One region of the [Bacillus] caldolyticus genome, then DNA from elsewhere that is predicted to be linked to it. Evidence: riboswitches for the same ligand, from Rfam matches in the RefSeq annotation. Region 1 holds a riboswitch; the other holds the start of a gene.
What was found. A riboswitch is a leader RNA that binds a small molecule or an ion and turns the genes downstream of it on or off. The one in region 1 is predicted to bind FMN.

Region 1 (11,061 bases):
CACCCCGCGCCCTTCCGCCTCGATTTGCCTGAGCGCCGCATGCAGCTGCGGACCGCAGTCGCACCGGTACGAGCCAAACACATCGCCAGTTAAGCATTCGGAATGGACGCGCACCAAGATCGGCTCATCCGGGATGATCTCTCCTTTGACAAGCGCCACATGCTCTTTTCCGTCGAGCACGTTTGTGTAGCCGATGGCGCGAAATTCGCCGAATTCGGTCGGCAGCCAAACGTCCACCTCCCGTTTCACGAGCTTTTCCCGCTGGCTCCGATAGGCGATCAAATCTTTGATCGTGATCATTTTCAATCCGAACTGGTCGGCGATTTGCCGCAAATCAGGAACGCGAGCCATCGTCCCGTCCTCTTTAATGATTTCGCAAATGACGCCGGCCGGCTTCGCGCCGCACAAACGGGCCAAATCAACCGCCGCTTCTGTATGGCCGGCGCGCCGCAAGACGCCTCCCTTTTTCGCAATCAACGGAAAAACGTGGCCAGGACGTTTAAAATCGCTCGCTTTCACATTCGGATCAAGCAGCGCCTGAATCGTCGCCGCCCGCTCGTAGGCGCTGATTCCCGTCGTTGTCGTTTTGTAGTCGACACTCACCGTAAACGCTGTGCCATGCGCGTCCGTGTTATGAGTGACCATCGGCTCAAGCTCGAGCCGCTCCGCCAATTCCTCCGTAATCGGCACGCAGACGAGCCCGCGGCCATGAGTGATCATAAAGTTAATGACATCCGGAGTAGCTTTTTCGGCCAGCACGACAAAATCGCCTTCATTTTCGCGGTCTTCGTCATCGCAAACGATGATCACTTCTCCGTTTTTCAGCGCCGAAAGCGCTGCTTCAATCGTGTCAAACATCAAGCTTGCCCCCTTTTCCACTATTTATAGCCGTGCTGCTCCAAAAATTCGACCGTCAATTTGGAGGTCGGCGTCGCTTTCGCGGTGAGGAAAGCGGCGACGTACTTGCCGATCATGTCGCACTCGATATTGACGAGATCGCCCGGCCGCTTTTCGCCTAAAATCGTCGCCTCACGCGTATGCGGAATGAGTGAAACGATGAACGTGCGCTCGCTCAGACCGAAAATCGTCAAGCTCGTCCCATCGACTGCGACCGATCCTTTCTCAATCATATAGGCGCGCAGCGAGGCCGGCACTTCGATTTCATAGTAGACGGCGTTCGCTTTCGGCCACTGCCGGATGATGCGCCCGACGCCGTCCACATGCCCGGTGACGAAATGGCCGCCAAACCGTCCTCCAGCCGCCATTGCCCGCTCCAAATTCACCTTCGATCCCGGCTTTAATGTCTTTAGCGCCGTCGCTTTCACCGTCTCCGGCATGACATCGACCGTAAACTGCCGTTCGGTGAACGATGTGACGGTCAAGCAGACGCCGTTGACGGCGATGCTGTCGCCAAGCCGCACATCTTCGAGCACCCGCTTGGCGCCAATCGTCATCACGATGGCATCGCCGGTTTGCTTCATTTGTTCGATCGTGCCGATCTCTTCAATAATGCCAGTGAACACAACGATTCCTCCTTCCGTTTCGGCGCGGCGACGATTTTGATGTCCGGGCCGATCGTCTCGATGCGGCGGATGTCAAGCTCCACCGCTTCAGCAAGCCGGGCGAAGCCAAGGCCGCCGACCGGCGTCGGCGCCCCGCGGCCGCCGATCAGCTTCGGAGCGATATAGGCGATGACCTCATTGACTGCTCCCGCGCGGAGGAAGCTGTCATGAACGCGCGAGCCGCCTTCGACAAACAGCGACATGACTCCCTGCTCCCCAAGCAGACGGAGCACATCGCGGACATCGATCTGGGCCGTCGGCATTGAAAATACACGCACCCCAAGGCGCTCATACGCCGCTGCTTGTTCCCGACTGACGCCGCCGGTGATGATCCACGTTTCTGCTTCCTTGTCAGCGACGACATGGGCGTCAAGCGGTGTACGCAATTTTGTATCTAAAATGATGCGCAGCGGGTTTTTCCGCTTTTCCCCAAAGCGGACGGTAAGCTTCGGGTTGTCGGTCAAAACGGTGTTGACGCCGACCAAAATGGCGTCATGCTGCGCACGAAGGCGATGGACATCCTCACGCGCCGCGCTTGATGTAATCCATTTGCTTTCCCCCGTCGCCGTCGCGATTTTGCCATCGAGGCTGCATGCGAACTTCAACGTGACAAACGGCGTTTTTGCGGCGATATAGTGGAAAAACATCCGATTTAATTCGTCCGCTTCGTCTTTTAATACGCCAACATCAACGTCAATGCCCGCTTGGCGCAGCTTGGCAATCCCTTTTCCCGCGACAAGCGGATTCGGGTCGGTCGTGGCAACGACGACGCGACGGACGCCCGCCTGGATGAGCAAATCGGCACATGGCGGCGTTTTTCCATAATGGCTGCACGGCTCAAGCGTCACGTACACCGTCGCACCGCGCGCCTTCTCGCCAGCCATGCGGATCGCATAGACTTCAGCGTGCGGCTCACCCGCTTTCAAATGGGCGCCAAGCCCAACGACCGTCCCACCGTTGACAACGACCGCGCCAACTGCAGGATTGGGAGACGTTTGCCCGACCCCAGCTTTGGCCACATCGAGAGCGAGCCGCATATAATGTTCATCGTTATGCACCGCACTCCCTCCTTCAATAAAAACGAAACCCCCGGGATGTCCCCGGGGGCTCATTGATGAGAGAATGACCAATGATGCGCAAACAAACACACGTTCGCTAAGCAGGCTATACCGGCCGGTCGGAAACAAAAGATACTACCATGCCTAGTCGGCCGACAGACGCTGCCCATGGGTCTGAACCGGCCGAAAACAGCCGTGCGCATATTGGCATCCTTCTCCCATCCAGACTATACTGTCGGCTCCGGAATCGCACCGGATCCTGCCTTTCGGCTCGCGGGCTGAGGGGCGGAAAGCCCCATCACCGCCGGTCGGGAATTTCACCCTGCCCCGAAGGATGCATCACTATATCGTTATGTTCATTATACCACACGAAACGCCCTGCATCATCATTCCGCAACCCAAATCCAATACGCCGCTCCCCACAACAGGCTGGCCGCAAGCAAAAAGAAAAACAGGCGCCAGTTGTTTCGAACAGTCCGATCATCCTCGCTCATGCGCTGTTTACGGTTCGTCAAATACTTTCACTTCCTTCATCACGTCGCCGTTTTTCATCGTCCTCACGACGTCCATGCCCGATGTCACTTGGCCAAAGACGGTGTGCACCCCATCCAAGTGCGGCTGCGGCTCGTGGACGATAAAGAACTGGCAGCTGCCGGTGTCGCGGCCGCGGTGCGCCATGGACATCGCGCCGGTGACATGTCGGTGTGGATTGTTGTCCGTCTCGCACGGGATCGTATAGCCGGCATCGCCCGTTCCGTTGCCGCGTGGACATCCTCCTTGGCTGACAAATCCAGGGATGACGCGGTGGAACGTCAACCCGTTATAAAAGCCTTCGTTTGCGAGCTTCTCAAAATTGGCCACCGTCACCGGCGCCTCGTTTGGGAACAGTTCAAACTTGATTTTCCCGCCGTTTTCCATTAGAATATATCCTTTTTTCGCCACAAGCATCCAGCTCCTTTTCGACATCGAAACTGCTTTTATCATACCATGATTGCCAAGTGAAACAAAAGAAAAAATGTCTTTTCAAATTCGCACGCCGCCTGACCGCGTCGCTTTTTGCCGATAGCCAAGCAGGCGAGCGTACGGTATAATGATAATGCATTTTCGTAAACAGGAGGCGAGCTATGTGAAACGAACGATCGCTTCATCGCTGCTTTGGGCGGTGCTCTTGGCATCTCCGGGCATCGCAGCGGCCGATGCCGCGCCGGGCGATGTCATTGTGACGCTCGGGGAAAACTTAACGAATGAACAAAAGCAAAAAGTGCTCGACGAAATGAAGGCGCCGGACGGGGCGCAAACGATCACCGTCTCAAACGTTGAGGAGCATAAATATTTGGACGGACTCATTCCGAAAGCGCAAATCGGCACGCGCGCCATCTCGTCGTCGATGATCACGATAAAAGAGCCCGGCTCGGGGCTTCATGTCGAAACGCACAACATCACATGGGTGACGAAAGAGATGTATACAAACGCCTTGATCACCGCAGGGGTGAAAGATGCCGATATTTACATCACCGCCCCGTTTCCGGTTTCCGGCACCGCAGCGCTGACGGGGCTGATGAAGGCGTATGAAATTTCCTCGGACCAAGCCATCCCTGATGATGTCAAAAAAGTGGCGAACGAGGAAATGGTGCAGACGGCGAAGCTCGCCGATTCGATCGGCGCGGACAAAGCGGTCGCCCTGCTGGCGAAAATCAAACAAGAAATCGCCAACAACCCACCGCAGACGGACGCTGATTTGCGCGCCCTTATTGAAAAAATCGCCAACGACCTTGGCATTACGCTGAGCGAGAATGAAATCAACAACCTGATTTCCCTTTTCCATAAAATGCAAAACGCCCATATTAATTGGGATCAAGTGAACGATCAGCTGAGCAAGGCGAAAGAACAGCTATCGGCGTTTTTGCAGTCAGAAGAAGGGAAAACGTTCATTCAAAACCTTATCGACATCTTCAAAGAAATTTGGAACGCGATCAAATCAGCATTTTCCTCAAATCAACAATGAAAGAAGGCGCCCAAAAAAAGCAGCGGGCGCCTTTTCTTTGTGAAGGCCGTTCTCTTTCCAACCGGCGGCCTTCACTTTTTCACTTTCGTTTTCAAAGGCAAATCATATTGGATCAAATCTTCATATGTCTCCCGTTTCACAACGAGCTGGGCGTCGCCGTTTTCAACGAACACAACGGCTGGGCGCGGCAGACGGTTGTAATTGTTCGCCATGGAATAGCCGTAAGCGCCGGTGCAAAAAACGGCCAAATAATCGCCCGGCTTCGCTTCCGGCAGGGCGATGTCCCAAATGAGCATGTCGCCTGACTCGCAACACTTCCCGGCGATCGATACGACTTCCGTCGGCTCGCCGAACACCCGGTTGGCGAGCGCGGCTTCGTATTTCGCTCCGTAAAGCGCCGGGCGGATGTTGTCGCTCATGCCGCCGTCAACGGCAATATAGGTGCGGACGTTGGGCACCTCTTTGCGCGAACCGATCGTATAAATCGTCGTTCCCGCATCACCCACGAGCGACCGCCCCGGCTCGATCCAAATTTCCGGCAACGGCAAGCGGCAAGCTTCGGCCTGCCTTTTCACCTCTTCCACGATGCAGTCGACGTACGCTGTCACCGGAATCGGGTCGTCTTCCTCCGTATAGCGGATGCCAAAGCCGCCGCCAAGATTGACAACCGCTGGGACAAATCCGTGCTCCTTGTTCCACTCCGCCAGCTTGGCAAACACTTTTTGCGCCGCGAGCACAAACCCAGCTGTTTCAAAAATTTGCGAGCCGATATGGCAATGAACGCCGAGCAGCTGAAACGCGGCCGATGCCATAACACGGCGAAACGCCTCGTCCGCCTGACCGTTGTTTAAGTCAAAGCCGAACTTTGAATCTTCTTGCCCGGTTAAAATGTAATCGTGCGTATGCGCCTCGACCCCCGGCGTCACGCGGAGCAAAACCGGCACCGTCCAACCGCATGACGCCGCCAGCTCTTCGATCAGCTCGAGTTCGTAAAAGTTGTCGGCAACGATGCAGCCGATGCCGTGTTCAAGCGCCATCGCCAATTCGTCCCGGCTTTTGTTGTTGCCATGAAAATGGATGCGCTCAGGCGGAAAACCGGCCGCAAGCGCCGTATACAGCTCACCGCCTGAGACGACGTCAAGCGACAATCCCTCCTCAGCGGCCAGCTGCACGATGGCGACGGCGGAAAACGCCTTGCTCGCATACGCGACTTGCGCCCGCACGCCGTGACGCTGGAACGCTTCTTTAAACGCGCGCGCCCGAGCGCGGATCAACGCAACGTCATAAATATAAAGCGGCGTGCCATACGTTTTGGCCAACTCGACCACATCGACGCCGCCGATTTCCAAATGCCCTTGTTCATTCACGCGGCTTGTCCCGTGAAGAAACATCGCAAACCCCTCATTCCTCTATCGAAATCGCATGGCAAAAGCAAAAAAGACAGTTTGCAAAATCGGCAACTGCCTTTACAAAATGGAAAACCGCAGAGCGCCATCGGCTCTGCCTTGAAACGGAAGGCCGCACACCCCGCGCTGGGCCATGCCCATTCCGTCCGTGCAAACGTGCGAAGCACTGAGGCAAGCACCATCAGTGCAAGCAATTAAATATAACTTATCATAATTATAAAAAAGTTGCAATAGCGCTAAAACGAAAAAAGCGGCCGCCAATAGGTGGAGACGGCCGCTTCCAAATGGATCGTTCGCGTCATGACGGCTGTTTTTGCCGGTCTTGCGGGTGAACGATGCTCGGGCGCACTCTCGCTCCGGCAACCGAACGGCGGACGACAATTTGCATAAATGCCGCTGGATCGAACGGGATGAACGGCCATAAGTACGGCGTATTAAGCGAGCGGATGCTGGCGAGCCAAAGCAAATAAACGGTCGTGCCAATGACGAGCCCGGGCACTTTAAACAAGGCGACAAGAATGACCAATGCCAATCGAGAAATCTTATTCGCCACGCTCAACTCATAGCTTGGCGTCGCAAATGAACCGATCGCCGCCACCGAAATGTACAAGATCACTTCCGGCACAAACAGCCCGACATCGATGGCGATTTGTCCGATCAAGACGGCGGCAATCAAACCCATCGCGGTTGATAGCGGCGTCGGGGTATGAATGGCTGCCATCCGCAAAAACTCAATCCCAAAATCAGCGAGCAAAATTTGCACAATGATCGGGATGTTCGTTTGTTTGTTCGGCCCAATAAACGCCCACGATTCGGGCAGCAACGACGGTTCAAGGACGAACAGCACCCACAGCGGCAGCAAAAACAACGACGTCAAAATGCCTAAAAACCGCACCCAGCGCACAAACGTCCCGACCCCTGGCGACTGCCGGTATTCCTCGGCATGCTGGACGTGGTGGAAAAATGTTGTCGGCGTGATGATGACGCTTGGCGATGTATCAACCATAATGAGCACGTGCCCTTCAAGCAGGTGCGTCGCTGCTACATCCGGCCTCTCGGTATAACGGACGAGCGGGTACGGGTTGTATCCTTGCTTGACTAAAAACTCTTCGACTGTTTTGTCGCCCATCGTCAGTCCATCGACGTTGATTTGCTGCAACTCTTTCTTGACGAGTTCAACAAGCCCCGGGTCAGCGACGTCTTTAATATAGGCGATGCATACGTCCGTTTTTGACCGCTCGCCGACTTGCAAAATTTCAAAGCGCAGCCGCTCGTCGCGGATGCGGCGGCGGGTGAGCGCCGTGTTGACAATGATGTTCTCGACGTAGCCGTCGCGGGCGCCGCGCACAACTTTTTCCGTATCCGGCTCTTGCGGCTGCCGACCCGGATAGCTGCGGACGTCGACAGCAAATCCGGTCGATTCGCCTTCAATCAAGACGATGATCAAGCCCGACAGCAGCTTGTCAACCGCTTCGTCGAGGCTCGTCACCGGACTGACTTGCTGATGAACGAGTCGATTTTCGATGATCTGCCACGCTTGGGACGCCTGGCGTTCATCATCGTTGACGCGCACAATTTGTTTTAACAATTCGATAATGTATTGCGTGTCGCATAAACCGTTGCAGTAGTAAATATGTACTTCCCGGTTTAGGACATAGATTTTCCGCACGCCTAAATCAAAGCTTGTCCCGACGCCGATCCGCTGTTGCAAAAACTTCGCGTTGTCAACGAGCCGCTTCGCGATCGGCGCTTTCGGTTTCTTTTCTTTTTCCGGCATGGCCACCACTCCTTTCGAGAATCAACTCGACCGCCTTGCGCGTAATCGGCGCTCCGTATTTCGCATGGTCTCGATATCCCATTTTGCCGATGTCGCCGATGCCGACGATGAGCGGAATGTTCAGCCGGTCAAGGCAGTAGACGGTATCGCCATTGATCCGCCCGATCTCGAGGTCCCGGACGCCTTCTTTATCGACCCCATATTCGGTCATCACGCCGTCACGGTCGATGCTCACATGCACTTTTGTCCATTCATGCTGGTGCGTATTGGAGGCAACCGCCAGCGCCCCGAGCACTTGGATTTGCTCATGCGTCGCCACATAGCGAAGCGCCTGCTCTCCGGTCCCCTCCCCGAGGGCGCCGCAATCGTCAAACATGACAAACACTGGATCGTGCGGCGTTTGCAAAATGAGTTCGACCAACTGTTCACCGCTCAGTTTCGTCGGATTGCCTTGCGAGCGAGAAATGCAACGGCCGCCGATCTCGGCGGCAACCCGCTCAATCGCCCGGCAGGCGAACTCGTCCCCATCCGTTACTAAAATGACTCGTCGTTTTTCCATCATCTCTACCCTTTCGGTTTGCAAGTGAGCGCCGCGGCAAAAGAGCCAGCCACGATAAAAGCGAACAAGGCGCCGGCAAATCGGAACACCGCTGCTCCGGTTTCGACAAATCCCTCCGGCCGCGGTTCTGCCATGGCCCCTTTCGCCAACCAATACCCAAATCCGCATAGCGGCATCGTCGCCCCGGCGCCAGCCCAAGCGACGAATGGATCATAGACGCCGCCAAAGCCAAGGAGTACGCCAAAGACGACAAGCGAACCGGCGACGCCAGCCGGCGTCCATTTGCCGCGGTCGATGATGAGCTGAACGATGGCGCACAGCAGCCCGCCGGCGAGAAAGGCACGGACGTATTCCATATCACATTCCCTCCTGATCGTTCCCAAATAAAAGACGTCCTACGGCGGCAAATCCGGCTCCTGTCCAGCCGCTTCGATGACGACGCCGTGAGCGATCGCTGGGATCGACTGTTTTTGCTGCACCATCGTTTGACTCAAGAGCGCCCCGGTAGCGACGACAAACAGGCGTCGAAACGTTCCGCGGGCGAGCTCTTGAAGCAAATACCCGTACGTGACGACCGCCGAGCAGGCGCAGCCGCTGCCGCCGGCGAACACCTTTTGATCTGGCCGGTAAATCATCAGCCCGCAATCGTTGTAAACGTCGGTCACATCGTAGCCTGATTCAGCAAGCAACTCGCGGACGATGACGCTGCCGACGCGCGACAAGTCGCCGGTGACAATCAAATCGTAATCGCCCGGCGAGACGCCTAAGTCACGGAAATGCTGCTCGATCGTATCGGCCGCCGCCGGGGCCATCGCCGCCCCCATGTCGAGTGGGTTTTTCAGCCCGGCGTCAACGACTTTGCCGATCGTCGCCGCCCGGACGCGCCAACGTCCCGGCGCGCGGCCAACGAGCGCGGCGCCGGCGCCCGTGACGGTGAACGTCGCCGTTTTCGGCTTTTGCACCCCCAGTTCAGTCGGGTAGCGAAACTGCCGTTCGGCCGTCGCGTTATGACTGCTTGTCGCCGCAAGCGCCCGATCAGCCAATCCACCAGCGACAAACGCAGCGGCTGCCGCCAACGTTTGCATCGAGGTCGAACAGGCGCCGAACAAGCATAAAAACGGAATCGGCAGCTCGCGGGCGACATAGTTCGATGTCGCATTTTGGTTTAACAAATCACCGGCCAAAAATAGATCGACTTCTTCGGCAGAGACGCCCGCCTTTTGCAAGCAGCAGTCCACCGCCTCCCGCATCAGCCTCCGCTCGGCCAGCTCCCACGTCGCTTCGCCGCAATATAAGTCGCGATGACAAACATCAAAATAACTTCCGAGCGGCCCGTCGGCTTCAAGCGGCCCGACTGCGGCAGCGGCCGCTTGGATGTAAACACCATCGTCAAACACCCATGTCTGCTTTCCGACACGTTTCATGGCCAATCCCTCTTTTCGTCACGGCCAAACAAGGCCAAGCACATAGGCGGCAATCAGACCATAAATGACCGCTGCCCCACCGGCTTTCAACATCTGCCCGGCCACCCCGGCCGTCCATCCTTCGCTGCGATGTTCGATGGCAGCGCTCGCGATCGCATTGGCCAGCCCTGTAATGAGCATCGTCGCCCCCGCACCGGCAAATTGGCTGAAATCATCATATTTCCCGACGGCCGTCAGCACAATCGCCAATCCGGCCATCACCATAGACGCCCACAGATGAGCCTCGAGCGGCGAAGCGGCAAACGTGCCGCCATACCAATCAACGAGCCATTGCGCCAACGCACAAAGCGCCCCGCCGACAAGAAACGCTTTTACCGCATTGGCGGCGTATGGGGGAGAAGGCTGAAACGCCTTCACCTCGCGGACATAATCGGACTTTAATCCCACGTTTCCTTCCCCCTTTGTCAGCGAAAGTGATCGACAAAATAAAGCCAATGAAACAACGAACCGGCCACTTTGCCAAAGGCGATGGCCATAAGTAAAATGACGATTTTATCATCGACGCCGATCCGCTTCGCTAAAATCGGCCAAACGTTCAACACCTCTGTTAAAGCGGCAGCGAGCATTCCGATAAACACACCATGAAACAATCCGATCGGCGCTAGCCAATATTTGGATAAATGCCAAACAGAATGGCGCAAACTCATCCAACCGCCAACGATGGCGCCGGCTACAGCCCCCCATTCATAGGCGTGAATGCGTTTTGGCGTTTTCGTCAGCTGCGTCAGGCGCGGGATGACGCCAAGCACGACCAAAAAAGCGACAAATCCGGTTCCGACCGCCAACCCTCCGGCGAAGCCGACGAACACTACCAGCAAAATCTCAAGCGTCGTCAAGAGGCCTCAAGCTTTCTTTGTTTTCATGCAAAATGACGTACTGATCGATCGATTGCTGGTAGTTGAACATTTCGACTTCAAGAGGGCTGGGCTCCTCGTTGATTCGTTTGCGGAACCAATGGTTGAAAAATAAAATCATCCCGATGCCGAGCCCAAGCGAATATGGAATTTGCAAAAGCAGCGGTTTATCGACCGCCTGGCCGGTCACCATCTCGTACAGATGGCGATGCACCCGTTGCATGCTGACGTCCTCGTGAAAGTTCATGATCGCCATCGCCGAACCGACGAACAAAAGAAGCCAAACGAGAACGAAGGAAGCGGTCGAAACCTTCCGTTTTTCATAGACGACTTCAATGATCGTCTGCGATGGGCCG
Region 2 (11,061 bases), 470 kb from region 1:
AATGTTTCCACTCCCCCTCGCCTTTCCGGATGCTCAAAAACGCCCAGAGCGCAAGCGGCATGCCGAGCGTGCTTAACATCCCCGACGGCCAAAACAGCGTCAGCGCAAATGCGAGCGCCACGCCGATGCGAACAGCCATCCAACGCGGCTCGGGCAGGAAATGCGTTTTCAACAACAAATACATGCCCAAAAATGCCACCACCCTTGTGATCGTTTGGCTGAGCGCATAAGCAGTCATCGTGGGAAATAACGCGTGCAGCCAGACGATGCCGGTCAACTCCGAACCGAGGGCATTTCTTGACAACTTGCCGTTGGCGATTTGCGGAATCTTCGCGTCAAGCGGCCCGGTGATTTTTCCGCTTTCGGAGAGCACCTTATACCAAGCGATATTGGAATCCAAATTATCGTGGACGCGAATATGGGCGTTTTCGCCAAGGAGAAAGAGCGGGGACACGTAAAGGGCGATGAGGCAAAGTGCCAAAAGGAAAAGCCATCGTTCTCTTTGTTCGGCCATCGGCATCACGCTCCCGCCATAGCTGTTCTTGGCCATGAAATCCCTATTGAATACGATGTGCAATAAGAAGAAAATTATTCCATTCTTACATGACTGTCCTCAATATTGTGATGCGTTAAAACCATGTGTGAGTAAAATATTTGTGGGTGACATTCCGAAATGATCCCCGACGAGGGTTGCGAACTTTTGTTCGCGACGCTCGTCGGGGCCACCAAGCGAAGCGCGGTAGAAAAAGCAAATGTCGTGAAAAAAGGACTCTCTCCCTGCTATGATGGTGATTGTCAACATCAACCGAAAACAGGAGGGAGAGAGTCCATGAAACATCTTACCACAGAATGGCCTTTATTAAAAGAGCTGGAGGAACAATTAGTCAGAACTCTTCAAAAGGTGTTCGCTGTCTTGTTGGCGGCCCTTTTGGAGGAGATTGATCAACAACTGGCGGAAGCGCGGGACAAGCGCCGGTATCAGCTGAAAGACAAACGGCCGACCACGATCCAAACGCTGTTTGGAGAAGTGACGTTTCGACGGAACTACTACTATGATCGGCAGGCGGGGGCGTATACCTTCTTGCTGGATGCCGAACTGGGCTTTGATGGAGCGCAGTCGATCAGCCCTTGCCTCGAGGAAACGGCGGTCGAGTTGGCCGTAGAGTGCTCTTCCTACCGCAAAGCAGCCCGTACGTTGGAGTCGATCGTGGGGTATGCGGTCCTAAGCCACGAGGCGATTCGCCAACTGGTGCTGGAGGCCCCTGTCTCGCTGCACCACCCTGTTTCCCAACGGCACGGCCGAGTGCTATTTGTGGAGGCGGATGGGCTGTTTATTTCCCGCCAGGGGAAAGGGAAACGGGCGAAAGAAGAGAAAATCCTGGCGGTTCACGAGGGATGGAAACGAAACGGTTCGCAGCTCGAGCTCGTGAACCGGCGCCACTACCTCCATGAAGGGGAGGGAGACGTGTGGGAACGGTTTGAAGAGTGGCTGATGAACGAATATGCCTATGACCCGTGCCGGGACCTTTTGATCATCAACGGCGACGCGGCGTCGTGGATCACAGCCTGCCGGGAGTATTTTGGAAAGCGGGCCTGCTTTCAGCTGGATCGATTTCATGTGGCGCGGGAGCTGCGTCAGTGTCTGTCCGGCCATCCGCGTTGGCGGGAGGTGCGGAAGAAGCTGGCGAAACAAGACGAAGAAGGACTTTTGGTCGAGCTGAACAGCGCGGTCGGCACGTTGGAGGACGAAGCGAAAGAGAAGCAGATGGCTGCCATGATCCGCCGGATCGAGTCGATGCCGGGATGCATCCGGGACTATCGGGAGTGGCTGTCGGAGCAAGGGGTGGAGACGACCGGCATGCGTCCGATGGGCCACGCCGAGAGCGTGATGAGCCGGTTTGCGCATCGGGTGAAATCCCGCCGCAGCTGGAAAGACCAAGGGCTTCGGGCGTTTCTGAGGGCGATGGCAGCCCGAATCGACGGGATCGGGTGGAGAAAGGGACGGTGGGAGGAGCAAGAGCCCCAGTCGGCCGTCTCGGCCTCAACAAAGTCCAAGCGGATCGAACAGGCCAAACGGAAGGCCGGACGGTTATGGGCAGATGTGGTGCGTCAGAATCTACCGTGTCTGCAGCGGTCATCCGGGACGCCGATCCATCAAGCGTTGTCGGCGCTCCGGGATGGTGGTTGGGTGTAAAAAAATGGAATACAATATCATCACCTCAAGATGAGGGATGAGAGTCCGAAAGCGCTTACGATATTAATTCCTGAAAATGGTTCGCTAACTAGTGATTGACAACGCCCGTAGTGAACCGAAAAAATGTTCTCCACAAAGTCTTGACTGACTCTAAAACCATAGCCAAGTTGCACACGCTTTATTTTCCCCTTATCATGGTATACATAAACGAATACATAGAAAGGGGAGCACACCATGCCGAAACAACTCCCTCCCGGCCAATTCGAAACGGAAAAATGGCCGATTTTGCATGAAGGCGATGTGTACCAGTTTGATGAAGCAGCGTGGAATTTCCGATTGTTCGGCGATGTGAAAGAGGAAGTGACGCTGTCGTATCAGGAAGTGATGCGGCTGCCGAAGACGATTTCGACCGTGGATATGCACTGCGTGACGACGTGGTCGAAATTTGACACGACGTTTGAAGGCATCGCTTTCCGCGAGTTTTTGCGCTTCGTCGATCTCGATCCCGATGTGAAATATGTGAAAATTTACGGCTACTTAAACGGCGACCGGTTCGGCTATTCGGCAAACTTGCCGCTTGACGCGCTGATGGGCGACGATGCCTTGTTTGTTTATCGGTGGAAAGACAAGCATCACGACTGGCAGGACATCTCGCCGAAGCACGGCTATCCGCTCCGGTTCATCCCGCCGGCGACATTTTATTTATGGAAAGGGGCGAAATGGGCGTCCGGCATCCGCTTTATGAAAGAAGATGAGCCGGGCTATTGGGAGGAGCGCGGCTATTCGATGACCGCCAATCCGTTTAAAGAAGAGCGGTTTGCCGAGTGGGTGCCGCGGATTCGCTTTTGACAAACGCAAAAAAGCGAGGGAAAAACCCTCGCTTTTTGTTCATCAAGCGGCTTGGCGGGATGCCGCTTGTTTCTCAAGCCAAGCACGAAGACGCCAAAAGAGAAGCTGAAATACGATGGCCGCCATCGCTCCTTTGACGGCGTTAAACGGCAAAATCGCCGATACCACCAACGCCTTCGCTTCCGGTGCGCTCATCTGCGGAGCGCCAAGGAAAAGGGTGTACGCCGGCATAAAGACGTAGTAGTTGAGCACGCTCATGACGAGCGCCATTGTCACTGTTCCCGCCGCCAACCCCAGCAGCAAGCCTTTTTTCGATGCGGCTTTCCCATAAATATAGGAAACCGGCAAAATAAACGCCGCCCCAGCGGTAAAGTTGGCGATTTGGCCGATCGGAACGCCGGTCGCACTGCCGACAAAAACGTAGTTCAACACGTTTTTCAAGAGTTCGACCGCCACGCCGGCGAGCGGGCCGTACAACAGCGCGGCGACAAGCGCCGGGATGTCGCTGAAGTCGACAAGCAAAAAGTTCGGAAACGGCGGCAGCGGAAAGTTGAGCATCATGAGCACATGCGCCATGGCGCCCAACACTCCGATGCCGACAAAGGCGCGGATGGAAATGCGTTTCATGCTTGTTCTCCTCCCCTTCTCGTGATTCATCCTCACAAGAAGAAGGCTGCCGCCGCGAACGCCAACAAAAACTCCCTTAAACCGAACGAGGCTTAAGGGAGAAAAAGGGTGTGCGCAACTAGACGTTCGCATGCGCCAAAACGAACGCCGGCAAACCTTCATCTTCTCCCATCCAGACTATACTGTCGGCTCCGGACTCGCACCGGATCCTGCCTTGCGGCTCGCGGGCTGAGAGGCCAAGCGCCTCATCACCGCCGGTCGGGAATTTCACCCTGCCCCGAAGATGAATCGCTTATACATTTTTATTATTCCGATGAATTTAGTATACAATACCTCTTTTCGTTTGTCTATCATTTTTTCCCATATGTTTTATGTTTGGCGCCTACTCCGCCAACTTGTCAATTCTCCTTTGGAAGCATATCCCCCGGCTCGAGCACCGGCGGATGGACGTCCACCGTATCGGCGTATTTCAGCCCGGTTCCGGTATTTAATACGACGACCGTCTCCCCGTCGCGAATCCAACCGCTCTCGCGCAACGTTCGTGCCGCCGCAAACGCCGCCGCTCCTTCCGGGCAAATGAACGCCCCTTCGAGTTCGGCTGCCGTCCGCTGTTCAGCCAAAATCGCTTCATCGCCAATGGCAACCGCGCAACCGTCCGTCTCATACACCGCCTCAAGAACAAGAAAGTCGCCAAGCGCTTTCGGCACATTGATGCCAAACGCCACTGTATGGGCGTTCGGCCAAAACTCCGATTCACGTTTTTTCTCCTTCCACGCCTTGACGATCGGCGCGCAATGCTCGGCCTGCACAGCGACAAGCCGCGGCATGCGGCCGTCCACCCAGCCGAGCGCCTGCAGTTCTTTGATCGCCTTGTAAATGCCGATCAACCCGACGCCGCCGCCGGTCGGATACAAAATGACATCCGGGAGCTGCCACGAGAACTGTTCGGCGATCTCCAGTCCCATCGTTTTCTTCCCTTCAATCCGGTACGGTTCTTTCAACGTCGACGCATCGTACCATCCGTATTCGCGGATCGCTTTGGCGACGATTTGCCCGGCATCGCTAATGAGGCCGTTGACGAAATACAATTCCGCCCCAGCGATGGCGCATTCCTTTCGCGTCAGTTCCGGTGCATCAACCGGCATGACGACTGTCGCCTGAATGCCCGCCCGCGCCGCGTATAGCGACCATGCCGCGCCGGCGTTGCCGTTTGTCGGCATGGCGAGTCGTTTGACGCCCAATTCCTTTGCTTTCGAAATCCCAACCGCCGCGCCGCGGGCTTTAAACGTCCCGGTCGGAATGACGCCTTCGTCTTTCATATAGAGTGAGTCAATGCCGATATTCCGGCCAAGGCGCGGCATTCGCACAAGCGGAGTCATTCCTTCCCCTAAAGAGACAATATGTTCAGGATGTTTCACCGGCAATAGCTCATGATACCGCCATAAACTCGGTTCTCGCTCCGCAAGTGCCTCCCGCTTCACTTCTTGGCGCATCAACTCCAAATCGTACGCGACCAGAAGCGGCGAACCGCATTCGCAAAGTTGATGGATTTGGTCGACATCGTATGTACGTTCACACTTCGGACAATACAGATGAGACACGTAGCTGAATGACATGGTTTGGCTTCTCCTTTCCATTTGTTTCATCCGCACGAGGCAGGAAGCACCTACTTTCGCGTTTTGGACGAGACACTGGCCTTTTCATTATACCATAACCGTCCTCTGCCACCGGCGCCTGTAATGGCAGCGTCCGTACGCCAACTTTGGGGCATCATAGCGCCAAGTAGGAAATGGTCCCCCCTCTTTTTTACCGTTTGAAGCCGCATATGGTAAAATAAAACGGAAACCGCCTCTTTTTTCTCACTGCATCGGCGGAATGATTCGTTGATCCAGAAAAACTTATACATAAGGAGATGAACCAATGAAACAGGAACTCATCGAACGCTTCATCTGCTACGCGAAAGTCAACACTCAATCCGACCCAAACAGCCATACGTGCCCATCGACTTCGGGACAGTGGGAGCTGGCGAGAATGCTCGTCGAAGAGCTGAAGTCGATCGGGATGGAAGATGTGACGATCGATGACAACGGCTACGTGATGGCGACGTTGCCGGCCAATACGGACAAAAACGTGCCAGTGATTGGCTTTTTGGCTCATATGGACACCGCTCCGGAGTTTACGGGAGCCAACGTCAACCCGCAAATCATCGAACAGTACGACGGCGGGGACATCGTGTTAAACAAAGAACAAGGCATCATCTTGTCGCCAAACGATTTCCCGGAGCTCGCTCACTACCAAGGGCATACGCTCATCACGACCGATGGGACGACGCTGCTTGGCGCCGATGATAAAGCCGGAATCGCCGAAATTATGACCGCGATGAACTATCTCATTCAACACCCGGAAATCAAGCACGGCAAAGTGCGCGTCGCCTTTACGCCGGATGAGGAAATTGGCCGCGGGCCGCATAAATTTGACGTTGCCAAATTCGGCGCCCAATTTGCCTACACGGTCGACGGCGGGCCGCTGGGCGAATTGGAGTATGAAAGCTTTAACGCTGCCGAAGCGAAAATCACGATCAAAGGAAAAAACGTCCATCCGGGCACAGCGAAAGGAAAAATGATCAACTCGATCAAAATCGCCATGGAGTTCGAGCAGCAGTTGCCAGCCGATGAGGCGCCTGAGCATACGGAAGGATATGAAGGGTTTTACCATTTGCTTTCGTTCCAAGGCAGTGTAGAGGAAACGAAGCTTCATTACATCATCCGCGACTTTGACCGCGAACAGTTCGAGGCTCGCAAAGCGAAAATGAAAGAGATCGCGGCTTCGCTTGCGCAAAAATATGGAAACGACCGAATCACTCTCGAAATCAACGACCAATATTACAACATGCGCGAAAAAATCGAGCCGGTGCGCCACATTGTGGACATCGCCCACGAAGCGATGACGAACTTGGGCATTGAACCAAAGGTGAAACCGATCCGCGGCGGTACAGACGGGTCGCAGCTCTCCTACATGGGGCTGCCGACGCCGAACCTTTTCGCCGGCGGCGAAAACTTCCACGGCCGCTACGAATACATTTCCGCCGACAATATGGTGAAAGCGGCCGAAGTGATCGTGGAGATCATCAAGCTGTTCGAGCAAAAAGCATCTTGATCTGCGGAAAAACTCTCTTGAACGATCTTTTTTCGATCGTCCAAGCACAAGCGGCTGCAAGCCCGCCCATTAGGAGTAAAGAAAAGGTGTCCCGAGTCTTTTGGGGACACCTTCTTCATTAGATAAGCGACCGTTCGCCCTTCCATCCTTTTTCCTCGGTCAACACCTGTTACGGAAGCCGGTTGATCCGCCCCTCGATCCGTGCTGAGAACGGTTGCTCAAGACCGCGAATATACGAGACAAGGGCATCCAAATCGACCGGGCCGACCTCGCGGTTTGTCCCATGCGTCAACACCGTGAACCCATCGCCGCCGTCGGCGAGGAAGCTGTTGACTGTCACCGTGTACTCGGCGTCCGGTTTTAGCGGTGTGCCGTCAGGAAGCTGAATGTCAATGACTTTTTCTCCGACCGGCTTGCTGGCGCTCCATGTATAGCGGAGGCCGGAGATTTGCAGCATGCGCGTTTGGGTTGGCTGCCATTGTTGATTCAAAAGCTGGCGGATTTGCGCGCCGGTGAGCGTCATTTTCACGAGCTGGTTGTTGAACGGCTGAACGTTGTACAATTCGCCCCACGTCACTTCGCCTTGTTCAATATCGGCACGAATGCCGCCCGGGTTCATAAAGGCAAAATCGGTTTTCATCGCCGCCCGCTGGGCATCGGCGATCAAATTGCCCAAGGCGGACTCGCCGCTTTCGTTTTGTTCATCGGTGATCGTTTCGGCTGCTGTGCCGACGACTTGATTGACAAGCGGCGCCACTTTCGCTTCATATTTTTCGACGAGGGCACGGATTTCCGGGTCCGGAGTGATGCCGTCATGATAGGTCGTCACGATCTCCGCTTTTTTGGCGACGACGTCTTTCGTACGCGGGTCGATTTTCAAATCGACATCAGAAAACGCCGTGCCGTACGAATACGACTGAACGAGCAGCTTGCCGTCCACAACCGCATTTAAATAGGCATGGTTATGACCGGCGAAAATCACATCGACTTCATCATCGACATTTTTGGCGATATCGACAATTTCCCCGCTTGCGTTTGTCCCATCCGGATTGGATACGCCTGGGTTATGGGCGAGAACGACGATCGTTTGCACCCCTTTTTTCTTCAGTTCCCGGACCGCTTTGTTAATCGCTGTTGCTTCATCGATGAACTTGACTCCCGCGACGCCGCTTGGCGTCACAATCGTTGGTGTTTCCGTGAGCGTGACGCCGATCAATCCGATCGGCATGCCGTTGACCCGCTTAATCACATATGGCGGGAGAATCGGCTTTCCCGTTTGCGCATCAACGACGTTGGCGCTCACGTACGGAAAATCTGCTCCGGCGAAATCGCCGGTCGCCGGGTGATATCCGCCATGGATCAAGCGGAGCATTTCCGCTACTCCTTCATCAAACTCATGGTTGCCAAGGGTGCCGACGTCAAAGCCGAGCTTATTGAGCACTTCGATCGTCGGCTCGTCCTCTAGCAGCGCCGATACCGGCGGGCTGGCGCCAACCGCATCGCCGGCATGGACGAGCAGCGTATTTTTGTTTTCCGCCTCCCGCTGTTTCAAATAAGCGGCTAAATAATCAGCCCGTCCAACTTCCCGCCCGCCGACTTTTCTCGTCACATTCAACTGGCCGTGGAAGTCGTTAATGCCTAACAGCTGCACCTCAATATAACGGTGCGAAGAAGCAGGCGGCTTCCCCTTGCTTTTCCCGTTCCCTGCCGCCCCAACTGGAGCCGCGGCCAGCACCGCTGCAGCAGCCAATGCGGATAGCACCCGTCTTCCCCATCGTTTGGAATTCTTCATTCCCGGTTCCCCTTTCTCTCGCCTTCTCGTTCACTCCCATTATATCCTTGCGAGTCAGTACAATGATAGAGCAGAAAGGATGATTTCTCGTAAATATTTTGTAAATTCACAACTGACTGTTGAGAACAACAGAAACAAAAAAGACCGCCCGATAGAGTCTGTTGAACGTATCTCTTCGGACAGCCTTTCTTTTTTAGCTCGATGGACAGCCTGCCGTGGGGCGGGTGTTCCCAAGAATCTCCCACCTCGAAGCACAAGCGTAGGTGGGAGAGCGTTCAACCGACCGCGTTTTTCTTGTTTAACGGAGCAACGCGAATGCCGGTCGTCTCCTCAAAATCGTACAACCCGCCCGGGAGATCGGCAAACCGCTCGAGTTCATTGTAAGCCGGAATGCCGTGGTACGCCATATCGAGACCTTCTTCTTCCTCACGCTCTGTCGCCCGGAGCCCGACCGTGCTGTCGCACACATTCGCGATGAGCGCACCGCTGACGAAGCCCCAAACGATGACTGTCAACGCGCCAAGCAGTTGGGTGATGAACAACGACGCATGACCGGTCGTTTTCCGGCCGGATGATCGCTTCAATTTTTTTCATGTTTCCCGCCGCCCCCCTCAACCGTTTCTTGTGTAATAAAATATAACGTATTTATGTTAAAAATTATAACAATTAAAAGAGATGTGTCAAGTATGAGGACAAAGTTTTTTTGCGCGCCGCCTATCGGGCATAACTCGAAGGAAAGCGGATCGGCAGGGTGTCCATCCAAACGACTGATCGCCGTTATCCGTTCTAACTCACATTTCGCACCCTCCCAACGAAAATCGGGAGGATTTTTTCGTTCCGATGTCGAATGAATCCTTGACACACAAGGAAAGTGAAGGAGTTTTTCTCTCATGAACGTTCAAGTCAAAAAGGTCTATCGTAATGATTATTTGAATATAATAAGTGCCCTATTCAAGAAACTGGGCCTGCCCCAATTGATTGACCATCTCGTTCCCGTTGATCCACAGTGCCAGACTCGAGTCAGCGATGCCGTTCAGGCCATCATCTACAATCTGTTTGACGGCCGGCAAGCCCTCGTTCACGTGGAACGATGGGCTCAGGAGATCGATCTAGAGAAACTCATCCGTCCCGGTCTCCATCCTTCCTGGTTGAACGACGATGCCTTGGCTCGTCATCTCGACCGCTTGTATGAGGCCGACATTCACAAGGTGATCAGCACTTGCTTGATTCACATTTATCGCAAAGAAGGCCTTTCCCTCCGAGCCTTTCACGCCGATACGACGGACAAGACGGTTTACGGCGCGTATGAATCGGCCTCATTAGAGGCTTTGCAGATCACACATGGCTATAACCGCCATCATCGTTGGCAAAAACAGATCGGCTTCGGACTGGTCGGCAACGAGGACGGCATCCCGTTTTACGGCGATGTGCACGACGGCAACCTGCCTGACAAAACGTGGAATCCGGAGGTGCTGTCCCGTGTCCACGAACAGCTCAAACAAGCCAAGATGGAAGACGAATGGATTTACGTGGCCGATTCCGCCGCGATGACAAAAGACACTCTGGCGCAAACCAAAGCGGCCAACGCCTTTTTGATCACCCGAGGCCCTTCGTCGCTTCGGATCGTGAAACGGGCATTAGCGGAGGCCGATTCGCCTCACATCCCGTGGAGCGAACCCTTTACCCTGGCGGAGAGAAACGGCGCCACGTACCGGGTATGGGAAACATCCTCCACCTATGAAGGCCACCCCGTTCGGCTGATCGTCGTCGAATCGAGTGCGCTCGACCAGCGAAAAGGAAAGACGCTCGAAAAAGAACGAACCAAAGAAGCGGAGCTTCTTCGCGAGGAACAAGCCCATTGGGAGCGCCACCCTTTCTCCTGCCGGGAAGATGCCGAACAAGCCTTGGCGTCCCTCAAGGCGTCCCTTCGCCCCCGGTTTCATCGGGTTGAGGCCGCGGTCGAAGAGATCGTACGCCCGAAAAAACGGCGCGGACGGCCGAAAAAAGGGGCGGAACCCGAGGTGGAGACGCTGTATTTCTTGCACCTTGACGTCGAATTCGACCAAGACGCGTGGGAACAGGCGAGACGGAAAGCGTCCCGGTTTGTCCTTGTCACGACCGTTCCGAAGGAATGGAAGGGCCAACCCATGGATGCCCAAGAGATCTTGAAGCTGTATAAAGGGCAGATCTCGGTGGAAATGAACTTCGCTTTTTTGAAAGATCCGTTTTTCACGGATGAGATTTACGTCAAAAAACCAGAACGGGTCGCAGTATTAGGCTATTTGTTTCTGTTGGCCTTGGCTATTTACCGCGTTTTTCAGCGCCGAGTGCGTCAGTTTATTACTCCAGAACACCCGTTGAAGGGTCCTGGAGGCCGCAAGCTGACCCGGCCGACGGGACAGGCGATTTTTCAGCTGTTTCAATATGTGAACGTCGTCCTGTT

Region 2: it holds a riboswitch for FMN, as region 1 does, so the genes downstream of both, CWI35_RS01405 (ECF transporter S component) here and ribD (bifunctional diaminohydroxyphosphoribosylaminopyrimidine deaminase/5-amino-6-(5-phosphoribosylamino)uracil reductase RibD) in region 1, are expected to answer to the same signal.

The regions. Positions count from the first base shown of each region.
Region 1 covers NZ_CP025074.1:3,251,069-3,262,129, reverse strand. Annotated here, with positions in the region: gene CWI35_RS16975 (bifunctional 3,4-dihydroxy-2-butanone-4-phosphate synthase/GTP cyclohydrolase II) at 1-858, opposite strand, end outside; gene ribE (riboflavin synthase) at 879-1,523, opposite strand; gene ribD (bifunctional diaminohydroxyphosphoribosylaminopyrimidine deaminase/5-amino-6-(5-phosphoribosylamino)uracil reductase RibD) at 1,478-2,620, opposite strand; FMN riboswitch at 2,827-2,959, opposite strand; gene CWI35_RS18725 (hypothetical protein) at 3,007-3,135, opposite strand; gene CWI35_RS16960 (peptidylprolyl isomerase) at 3,122-3,562, opposite strand; gene CWI35_RS16955 (DUF1002 domain-containing protein) at 3,747-4,625, shown strand; gene lysA (diaminopimelate decarboxylase) at 4,697-6,016, opposite strand; gene CWI35_RS16945 (spore germination protein) at 6,330-7,808, opposite strand; gene CWI35_RS16940 (stage V sporulation protein SpoVABEA) at 7,756-8,367, opposite strand; gene CWI35_RS16935 (SpoVA/SpoVAEb family sporulation membrane protein) at 8,373-8,723, opposite strand; gene spoVAD (stage V sporulation protein AD) at 8,763-9,791, opposite strand; gene CWI35_RS16925 (SpoVA/SpoVAEb family sporulation membrane protein) at 9,810-10,238, opposite strand; gene CWI35_RS16920 (stage V sporulation protein AB) at 10,256-10,687, opposite strand; gene CWI35_RS16915 (stage V sporulation protein AA) at 10,674-11,061, opposite strand, start outside.
Region 2 covers NZ_CP025074.1:263,077-274,137, reverse strand. Annotated here, with positions in the region: gene CWI35_RS01425 (DUF6044 family protein) at 1-514, opposite strand, end outside; gene CWI35_RS01420 (ISLre2 family transposase) at 830-2,194, shown strand; gene CWI35_RS01410 (sulfite oxidase-like oxidoreductase) at 2,429-3,043, shown strand; gene CWI35_RS01405 (ECF transporter S component) at 3,086-3,670, opposite strand; FMN riboswitch at 3,827-3,959, opposite strand; gene CWI35_RS01400 (threonine synthase) at 4,069-5,286, opposite strand; gene pepT (peptidase T) at 5,591-6,826, shown strand; gene CWI35_RS01385 (bifunctional metallophosphatase/5'-nucleotidase) at 6,996-8,618, opposite strand; gene CWI35_RS01380 (ammonium transporter) at 8,894-9,202, opposite strand; gene CWI35_RS01370 (IS1634 family transposase) at 9,509-11,061, shown strand, end outside.